Regions from separate parts of the Micromonospora luteifusca genome, predicted to be linked through region 2. Evidence: riboswitches for the same ligand, from Rfam matches in the RefSeq annotation. Region 2 holds a riboswitch; each other region holds the start of a gene.
The links. Region 2 has a riboswitch for cyclic di-AMP ahead of JOD64_RS33775 (C40 family peptidase). Riboswitches for the same ligand answer to the same signal wherever they lie in the genome.
Positions count from the first base shown of each region.

Region 1 (3,269 bases), 2.0 Mb from region 2:
GGGACGTGTCCAACGTGGACGAGGTGCTGACCGCGCTGCTGGACACCGACCCGCTGGCCGCGGAGCGCTGGGCGACCCGCCGGCGTTACCTGGGTGACTTCCCCGCCGAGTCGTACGCCGAGGCCTTCCTGACCGCCGCCCGCCGGGAGCTGATGCCCGCGAAGGAACTGACCGCGTCCGCACAGGCATAGCCGCTCAGCGGTACGGGTCGAGCAGCGCCAGCACGGCCGCCGGGTCCTCCACGTGCGCGTTGTGCCCGAGACCGGGCAGAGTGGCGACCGGTACGTCGTACTCCTTGAGCTGAGCGTCGGTGACCATCGGGTCGTGTTCACCGCGCGCCAGCACCACCGGCACGTCGATCGCCGCCAGTAGTGCGGCCAGGTTGGGCTCGCCGACGGCGAAGGCGTTCGGATCCATGGCGAGACGCCACCGGCCGTCGACCTGACGCAGCCCGGCGTCCACCACCGGGTGGTCCGGCGGGAGCAGACCGGCCAGTCCGGCGACGCGCAGGTAACGGCGGGCCGCCTCGGTACGGCTGGCGAACCAGCTCACCGGACGCGCGGCCAGGTCGGCGGCGCGTTCCAGCTCGGCGGGTGACCAGAGCGCCTTGATGCCCAGCCCGACCACCGCGTCCACCGGTATTCCGGCGGCACGGGCGGCCAGCGCCAGGCCGACGACCCCACCGAGCGAGTGCCCGAGCACGACGACGCGGTCGTCGGAGGCCAGACCCTGCGCGATCTGCCGGGCGAAACCCTCGAAGGAGTACGACGGCAGCGGCGCCGCCCAGCCGTGGCCGGCGAGGTCCGGTGCCAGCCACCGCCCGGGCCAGTGCTGCTCCAGCAGCGGCGCCCAGGGCAACCAGACGTCCCCGGTCGCCCCCATCCCGTGCAGCAGCAGCAGGACGGGCCGACGGCCGGCCCGACCAACCGATTCATCCACCACGGCCGCAGTCTGCCACGGTTCACCGCCCCGGACGAGAGTCGTCGATGGCGGCGTACCCCGGACCGCTTCGGAAAGACACCGCGGGCGCCGGCCCCTCGTGAGGGACGGCGCCCGCGGCGGTCAGCGTGCCTGGGTCAGGCGGAGTAGCCCCGGCTGGTGATCCAGTTGGCCAGGTCGATCGTGGTGATCCAGTACGACGGGTCGGCCGGGTTCGCCGAGTCGGCGATCCGCACGGTCCGGCCGTTGTCCTTGTAACCCACGACGGCGATGTAGTGCCCGCCGCCGTAGGAGTGCCACCCACCGTCGGTGTCGGTGGCGTCGCCGACCACGTTGGCCACCACGCCCCGCCCGTCGGTGATGGCCTTGACGACGTCGGCCTGGAGTCGGTCCATCTGCGCCGGGCTGGGTGCGCCGGCGAACATCCGGGTCCGGTACGGGGAGCCCTTCACCTCGGCGTTGAGCACCCGGGTGGTGTCCTCGGCCGAGTTGGTGCCCATCTCGGTGGTGCCCAGCTCGGCACCGAGTTCCTCCTGGGTGCGGTCGATGCCGGTGGCGCTGAGCGCGTTGCGGGTGGCCGCCGGGCCGCAGTTGTAGTACGTGTTCTGCGCCTCGTACTCGTAGTCGAGCACCTTGGTCGCCGGCGGCTTCGGCGGCTCCGGCTTACGGGTCAGGTCCGGGTTGGTGCTGGCCTTGGCGGCGGGAGACGCGGCGCTGGTGGCCGGGGCAGCGCTGGCCGAGGGGGAAGCATCGGGTGCCTCGCCGAGGGAGGCGACGGTGTCGCTGCGCATCTCGGCGACCGTGGTCGCGGTGCGCTGGCTGGCCGGAGCGTCGTCGGTGGTGGTGAGCAGAGCGCCGGTGGTGGTGGCGATCACGAGGGCCGCGGCGGAGGCGGCGGCGATCTGGTACGGGCGCTGGGTGGCGAAGCGTCGGAGTTGACGCTGCATGGTGTGCTTCACGGGTCCTCCACGGATCGGGGGGGAGAGCGGCACACCGCGGCCGGACCGGTATCCGGGCAGGCGTCAGCGCACGGACCGTGGTCCGCGGATGGTGAACCGCTCAGGGGAACGCCCGGCGTGGCCGGGCGGGAAAGGCGATGACCCGGGGGGTCAGCTCACCGTCACTGGACGAATGAGCGGGGGCACCGCTGCGCCGTGGAGGCGAGGGAACAACCGAGGGGTGGAAAGGTGCTGCACGAGTTGGGAACTCCTTCCGACACCGCCTACCGGGTTAGCTGACGGATTCGGGCGGGAAGATCGCCCTACCGCGGGCCGTGGCTCGCGGATTCACCCCGGACTTACTGATGGGTCCCCGGTTCGTTGATCACGATTGAGCGGGTCGGCGCGGCGTCGCCTCTTGCGATCGATTACCGCACCGGACGGGACGACACTACTGGCCTTGTCCGCACCGCGCCAAGCAAGGTTCACCTGCGTAAACCCGATTCGCTGCGGCAATTTCTGCGCGTATTGCCGATGATGTGACTCGATGGGACAACCCGTTACGGCGACGCCTGTGGGCGACAACCGGACAGGGCGTCGACAACGCGGCCACATTTACGGGACAGATCGAGCCGATCGTGCCGGACGTCCGATTTTCGAATGGCGTGACGGGGCTCACGTAACGGATCGGACTCAACCCGCGCGAGCCGGCCGCCAACGTGCCACGAGGGCGGGACGAGTCGCCCCGCTCGCCGCCCCTCGGGCGGGTGCCGGGCTCGGCCGCAACCGGGCCGCTGCCGCGTACGCCTCCTCGGCGAGGGTGCGCGCCGACTCGGCGGCCAGTTCCGCGTCCCGCCAGGCGACCCGCTCCTCGGTGGCGGCGGCCTGGTAGTCGGCCAGTCTCGCGTCCCGGATCGTCCGGCTGAGCAGCGCCTCCTGCTCGACCGGGTGCCGTCGGGGATCCCACCCGTGTCGGTGCCCGAACACGTCACCGAGCTGCGCCATGGTCAGGTCGCCCCGCCAGTACGCCGCCGTCGCCGCGCGGTGCAGGTAGCGCTCCCGGGATGCGTACTCGGCGGGGGTCCGGGGTGTGTGCGGGGTGGGCAGCGCCGCAGAACCCGCGAAGCGGCGGGCGGCGGTGTCCGCCTCGTCGTACCCCGCCCAGGCCCGTTCCAGCTGCTCCTGGGCGGTGAGCCAGGCCTCACGGCGCCGCCGTGCCGTCCTGGCCGCCCCGGCCGCGGCGACGGCTACCTCCTCGGCGTACCGGCGCAGGTCGACGGCCTCGGCCGCGGCCAACTCGCGGGCGGTCGGCGCGGCCGGGAGCGGATCGTCCGTGGGCCGGTCCCGCTCGGGGCGGGCGACCAGCGCGGCGAGCACGCCCAGTGCCAGCAG
Region 1 covers NZ_JAFBBP010000001.1:5,257,869-5,261,137, reverse strand. Annotated here, with positions in the region: gene JOD64_RS24070 (CDP-glycerol glycerophosphotransferase family protein) at 1-191, shown strand, start outside; gene JOD64_RS24065 (alpha/beta fold hydrolase) at 196-942, opposite strand; gene JOD64_RS24060 (C39 family peptidase) at 1,077-1,898, opposite strand; cyclic di-AMP (ydaO/yuaA leader) riboswitch at 2,144-2,285, opposite strand; gene JOD64_RS24055 (hypothetical protein) at 2,571-3,269, opposite strand, start outside.
Region 1: another riboswitch for cyclic di-AMP. It lies ahead of JOD64_RS24060 (C39 family peptidase); the one in region 2 lies ahead of JOD64_RS33775 (C40 family peptidase).

Region 2 (3,269 bases):
GATACCAGATGGCCGTCCAGTCACCCTCGCGGCCGGCGAGCGCGTACGTCTGGCCGGCGGAGGCCCGGGCGCCGTGATCCGACACCTCCATCGTGTTCGGGGTGCCTTCGGGGCGCAGCGCGATGTCGTTGACCAGTGGCGCGTCCGCGGACGGTGCGGAGCGCAGCACCACCGCCGACGAGCCGCGCGGCGCGCAGGGCACACCGGCGGTGACGCAGCCGATGAACGCCGGCTGGTTGGTGGCGAAGTCCGGGTCGATCCGGACCAGACCGGTGGCCGGGGTGCCGGTGTCCAACCGTGGCGCGTGCAGCAGCTCGAAGTAGTGCGTCCAGTCCCAGTACGGGCCGGTGTCCCAGTGCATCCCGCGTACGGTCGCTGCGGTGGTGCCGGGCACGTTGTCGTGGCCGATGATGTGCTGGCGGTCCAGCGGAATGCCCAGCCGCAGCGCGAGGTGCCGGACCAGCTTCGCCGAGGTCCGATACATCGCCTCGGTGTACCAGGTGCCCTGCGCCGCGAAGCCCTCGTGCTCCAGCCCGACCGACTTGGCGTTGACGTACCAGTTGCCGGCGTGCCAGGCGACGTCCTTGGTCTTCACGTGCTGGGCGACGTGCCCGTCCACGGAACGCAGCGAGTAGTGCCAGCTCACGTAGGTCGGGTCCTGGACGAGCTTCAGGGTGGTGGCCCAGCTCGCCTCGGTGTCGTGGATGACGATGTACTCGATCTTCTGCCGGTCGGGCCGGTCGGAGAGGTCGTGGTTGCCGTAGTCCCCGTCGCCGAACGCCGCGTAGGGCGCCGGAATCCATTCGCAGGAAATGGTGCTGGGGCACTCCAGCCCGTCCGGGCGGGCGAGGCGGCGCAGGCCCAGCCGGTCCAGCCAGGAACGCTCGGGCCGGATCGCCCGGGCCGGCAGCGTGATCCGCTGGCCGTCGTCGGTCACCCGCGACTCGCCGGTGCCGATGGTGGTGAAGACCTCGTCGGCGAAGGCCGCCGCGGCGTCGGCACTGTCCGCGCCGGCGTAGCGGGCCACCGCGCCGTACCAGGTGGCCGGGTCGGTGCCGGCACCGACGGGGGCGCCCAACTCCCGCTGGTACGAGGCCAGCAGCGCCGCCCCGCCTCGGATGTTGACGTCGGCGTCGGTGCGTAGTGCGTCGGGAGCGGCACCGGTCAGTGCCGCGGCGGCGTCCACGGTCTGCAACGCGGCGGCGGGCGGCGCGGGGTCGTCGGCCGGCCGGGGAGCGGGTGCGAGCGTGGGGCGGGATTCGTCGCCGCGCGGGTCCTCGGTGCCGGCGTCGTGGTGGCCGCCGACCGGCAGAGCCGCCACATGTCGGGCGTCAGTCAGGTGCATCGGGCCGTAGCCGCCGCTGGTGCTCGGTGTGCCGGCGTTGCTGTCCCAGCGGGACTCCAGGTAGGAGACGCCGAGCAGCACGTCGGTCGGTACGCCGTATTCGGCCGCTGCGGCGGCGTACTGCTGCTGGCGGTCGGCGGTGGGTGCGGCGGCCGCGCTGGCGGGTAGCGGTACCGCGGTCGCGGCGGCGACCACGGCGGCGGCGAGCAGTGTGCGCCGGCAGGCGGACAGGGTTGGATGGTGCATCGAACCCCCTAGATTCCACGAATGAAGGTGAGGTCACCTTCGCGCCGGCCGGGAGTCCGCGTCAATACCTTTCCATGTCTCGACGCGTCGAGAAAGAAATCTTCGCGTACGGGCAGTGACCCTCCCTGATCGGTACGGAGTGTCACGGCCGTGCGGGTTGCGGATCGGTAACGGGCGTCTCTACTCTGGTCATTCGTCGGCCCGATAGCAGCTCCGCCCAACCCGGGCGGTAACGGACCGACACCGCCGAGTCGTTTCCGAACGAACCGGGGACCCAGGTCCCCCGGGGTGAATCCGCAGCAAATGCGGTAGGGCGCCGACTTCCCGCCCGAACCCGTCAGCTAACCCGGTAGGCGGTCAGGAAGAAGGAGTACGGAACCCGGTGGCACTCCATGCCCCGCGGCCGTCGTCCGGGCGGCCGGCATCAGCCGGCCCGACGTCGATCGTGCCGCGCCCACGCAGTTCCCGCTTCACCACCGCTCTCGCCGCACTGATCGGCGTCGCCGTCGTCCTGACGGGCAGCGCCACAGCGGCCCACGCCGACCCGAGCGTCGCCGAGATCGAGCGCCAGATCGACGCCGACTGGAACAAGCTCGAACCGATCATCGAGCAGCACAACGCCACCCGGGCCGACCTCGCCGCGAAGCGCAAGCAGGCCGACGCGGTGGCCGCCCGGATCGCCCCGCTGGAGCGTCAGGTCGACGCCGCGATGAACAAGGTCAGCGCCCTGGCCGTGCGCGCGTACAAGGGCGAGAACGTCGCGACCGTCAATGCGGTGCTGGGCAGCCGGTCACCCGGCGAGGTTGTTGGCCAGCTCGAGATGCTCGACCGCTTCGCGCACAACCAGCAGCAGGACGTGCGCGAGGTGGCGGATCTGCGCGACGATCTGGCCGCGCAGAAGGCGCCACTCGACGAGATGGTGGCCCAGCTGACCCGCACCGAGGCCCAGTTGGCTGCGAAGAAGAAGCAGATCAACGATGAGATCGACAAGCTGCAGAAGCTGCGTCTCAAGGTGTACGGCAGTGGTGGCGGCGGCCCGTTGCGTCCGGCGCCGTGCCCGGGCAGCTATCCCGGCGGTGCCGCGGGCACGGCGGTCAAGTTCGCCTGCGCCCAGATCGGCAAGCCCTACGTCTGGGGTGCCGAGGGTCCGAACTCGTACGACTGCTCCGGTCTGATGCTGGCGGCCTGGGCGAAGGCCGGCGTGTCGCTGCCACACAATGCCGCCGCGCAGAGCCGCGCCACCAAGGATGTCAGCAGGGCCAACCTGCGCCCCGGCGATCTGGTCTTCTACTACAGCGACATCCACCACGTCGGCATGTACGTCGGCGGCGGCTGGGTGGTGCACGCCTCGCAGGCCGGTCAACCGGTCAAGATGAAGAAGGTCGACGACGGCCCGATCCACAGCTATGGCCGCCCAGGCTGATCGAGGGTGACCGAAGGGCCCGTCGCGATTCGTCGCGGCGGGCCCTCGTCGTTACCGGTTCAGCGGGTGGGCCAGGTGCGCCAGTGCTGCCAGGCGCGGCTCGGCGTCGGCCCTCGCTGGCCCTGGTACCGCGAGCCGTAGACCACCGAGCCGTACGGGTGCTCGGCCGGCGAGGACAGCCGGAAGATGCAGAGCTGCCCGATCTTCATGCCCGGCCAGAGGGTGATCGGCAGGTTAGCCACGTTGGACAGCTCC
Region 2 covers NZ_JAFBBP010000001.1:3,278,952-3,282,220, forward strand. Annotated here, with positions in the region: gene JOD64_RS14705 (N-acetylmuramoyl-L-alanine amidase) at 1-1,591, opposite strand, end outside; cyclic di-AMP (ydaO/yuaA leader) riboswitch at 1,826-1,961, shown strand; gene JOD64_RS33775 (C40 family peptidase) at 1,974-3,014, shown strand; gene dcd (dCTP deaminase) at 3,074-3,269, opposite strand, start outside.

Region 3 (3,269 bases), 480 kb from region 2:
CGTGCCCGGCGTGCCTGTCGTGCCCGGCGTGCCCGTCGTGCCCGTCGTGCCCGTCGTGCTCGGCGTGTTGGGCAGGTTTGTCCGGGGCGCCGTGCTGCTGGCGATCGGGGTCGGGCGGCAACGGATCGGGCATTCCTCCAACATGCCCGGCCGGGGACCGCCACGCGGGCGGTTCAGCCACCGACACTCCGGCACGACCGGACTCCCCGGGGTCGACCCGGTTAGCATTCCCTCCGATGACCCTCCGACAGTGAGCCGACCAGCCCGCCGACACGTACCCGCACCGGATCGTTGGGAGTCTCGCCTTGGGTTCCGGCCACACCCATACCAATTCGTCCGCCCCGCCCCGGGTACGACGGATCCTCGTCCTGACGGTGGTGCCCCTCTTCGTCGCCACCGTGCTCGCCGCGGTGCTGCTCTGGCCGCGCGGAGGATCACCGCAGACCGATGGCGGTGCGGACGTGCCGCGCTTTCCCGGCACGGTGACCCGGGTGGTCAGCGAGCCGTGCCCCCCGGTGCCATCGGTCCCCGAGGGCACACCGAGGACCGGCGACGGGCGGTGCGGCACGGTCGACGTCCGGGTGGACGACGGGCCGACCGCCGGCCAGCAGGTGCGGACACCGGTGCCCGACGGACCCGGCGCACCTCGGGTCGAGGTCGGCGACGAGGTCATCCTGGTCGAGCTGACTGATCCCACCGATCCCACCACCAGCAACTGGAACATCGCCGAGCACCAGCGCGGCACCCCGATGGTGTGGCTGGCGGTGGTCTTCGCGGCCGCGATCATCGCGTTCGGTAGGTGGCGGGGCCTGGCCGCGCTCGCCGGGTTGGCCGCCAGCTTCGCCATTCTGCTCAGCTTCGTGCTACCGGGCATCGGCGCAGGCAGATCACCACTGCTGGTGGCGGTGGTCGGCGCGGCGCTGATCATGTTCGTGGTGCTCTATCTGACGCACGGGGTCACCGCCCAGACCTCGGTCGCGGTGCTCGGCACCCTGGGCAGCCTGGTGCTGACCGGGGTGCTGGCCAGCATCGCCACGGCCGCGACCCACCTCACCGGCTTCGGCAGCGAAGATGCCACCACCCTGTCGATGTTCCAGGGCGACGTGGACCTGCACGGTCTGCTGCTCGCCGGGATCATCATCGGATCGCTCGGGGTGCTCGACGACGTGACCGTCACCCAGGCGGCGACCGTCACCGAGCTGGCGAACGCCAACCCGGGGCTGACCCGGTTGCAGCTGTACCGTGCGGCCACCCGGGTCGGCCGCGCACACATCGCCTCCACTGTCAACACCATCGTGCTGGCGTACGCGGGCGCGTCGCTACCCCTGCTGCTCCTGCTCAGCGCCGACTCGCGGCCGATCGGGCAGCTCCTCACCAGTGAGTTCCTCGCGCAGGAGATCGTCCGCAGCGCGGTCGCCACACTCGGTCTGATCGCCGCCGTGCCGCTGACCACCGGGCTGGCCGCGGTGGTGACCGCCGCCGGGCGCACCGCTGCCCCGCCGTCCACCGACACCCCCGTCTCGCGGCCCCAACCGGACCGCGCGGAGGCACTGGCCGCACTCATCTCGCCGCGAACGGGTCACTCCGACGAGCCGGATCAGACGCGGACCCCGCCCCCGCCCTCGGCCACCGGCGGATGGCTGGAGTCGAACAGAAGCACGGATCCGGCATGGTGACACTCCGCAGCGTGACCGGATGAGCAGCCAACTTGAGAACCGCGTCACTGGTCACGCAACGCTATGACGAAAAGACACTTTTGGTCGGCATCCAGGCGTAGCTCAGTCGGTCGACTCTCGGGTAACCTCGCTGCCGGTTACCGATGAAGGCGCGAAGCGGCGCCTGCGGTGCCGCCGCCCAATCGCCAACCGGCGAACCGGGGACCCAGGTACGTGGGGTGAATCCGCGTCAGCGGTAGGGGCCACTTCCGCCCCGAACCCGTCAGCTAACCCGGTCGGCGGTCGACGGAAGGGAACATTGTGACGGCACCCCTACGCCGCTGGCTGACACCCGTGGTGGCCGTGATCGCCGCACTGACCGTGCTCGCTGGGCCCCTCCCCGCCCACGCCGCCCCGACGACACCCACCCCGTCCGGGCACGAGGAGGACAACGAGCCCCAGCTGATCACCGACGTCATCGAGCAGGCCAACCGCGACTACTCGGCCGCCAAGTCCAAACTGGACAAGTCGAAGAAGCGGCAGCTCGAGCTGGCGTTGGAGGTCGACCGGGCCAAGGCCGACCTGGACGCGCTGGCCCCACAGGTCGGGCAGATCGCCGCCCAGTCGTACCGAACCGGCCGGATGGGTGCCCTCGCGATGCTGCTCGAGAGCGACGCCCCTGACACGTTCGTCCAACGCGCCGCGGCGCTCGACGAGATGAACATGGTCAACGAGCAGAAGCTTTCCAAGGTCAACGAGGCGAAGGCCCGCGCCGAGCAGGCCAAGCTGGCCCTCGACACCGAGGTCCGTGAGCAGCAGAAGCAGACCGCACTGATGGCGAAGCGGAAGAGTGAGGCAGACAAGGCGCTCGCCCTCGTCGGCGGGAAGGGGTTCACCGGCGGCCTGGTGGACGCCACCTCGCCGGTCGCCAGGATCGGGCCGGGTCGCGACGCCGACGGCGACTGGAAGCCCCAGTCGTGCAGCGAGAAGGACCCCACCACGTCCGGTTGCATCACGCCGCGCACGCTGCACGCGTACAAGGAGGTCAAGCGGGCCGGCTTCAACCGGTTCGTCGGCTGCTACCGCTCCGGCGGGCCGTGGGAGCACCCGAAGGGCCGCGCCTGCGACTGGTCGCTGCAGAAGAGCGGCTTCGCCCCGTGGCACAACGACGACACCCGGAAGTACGGCAACAACGTCGCCGCGTTCCTCATCCGTAACGCCGACCGACTCGGCATCTACTACGTGATCTGGAACCGGCAGATCTGGTTCCCGGCGACCGGCTGGAAGTCGTACAGCGGGCCGTCGAACCACACCGACCACGTCCACATGTCGCTGCTCTGACCCGCAGGATCCTGCGTCGAGGGCCGTTCCGCGTAGCGCGGAGCGGCCCTCGTCACGTCAGGCGGCAGCGGCCGGATCGGTCGACGCGTTCGGCACGTCGAGCGTCGCGAGGCCGGCCGGCACTGCGGCCACCGGGCGCACCGCTCCGGCGGAGAGCCGATATGACACCCCCACCACCGCGCACCGCCCCTGCGCCACCTCCTCGGCCAGCACGGGCGACTGCTCGAGCAGCGTCTCAACGGTCTGCGCGATGTGGATGTCTACGATGCCGTC
Region 3 covers NZ_JAFBBP010000001.1:3,760,616-3,763,884, reverse strand. Annotated here, with positions in the region: gene JOD64_RS17075 (heavy metal translocating P-type ATPase) at 1-133, opposite strand, end outside; gene JOD64_RS17070 (YibE/F family protein) at 306-1,676, shown strand; cyclic di-AMP (ydaO/yuaA leader) riboswitch at 1,842-1,972, shown strand; gene JOD64_RS17065 (coiled-coil domain-containing protein) at 1,977-2,996, shown strand; gene JOD64_RS17060 (carbonic anhydrase) at 3,054-3,269, opposite strand, start outside.
Region 3: another riboswitch for cyclic di-AMP. It lies ahead of JOD64_RS17065 (coiled-coil domain-containing protein); the one in region 2 lies ahead of JOD64_RS33775 (C40 family peptidase).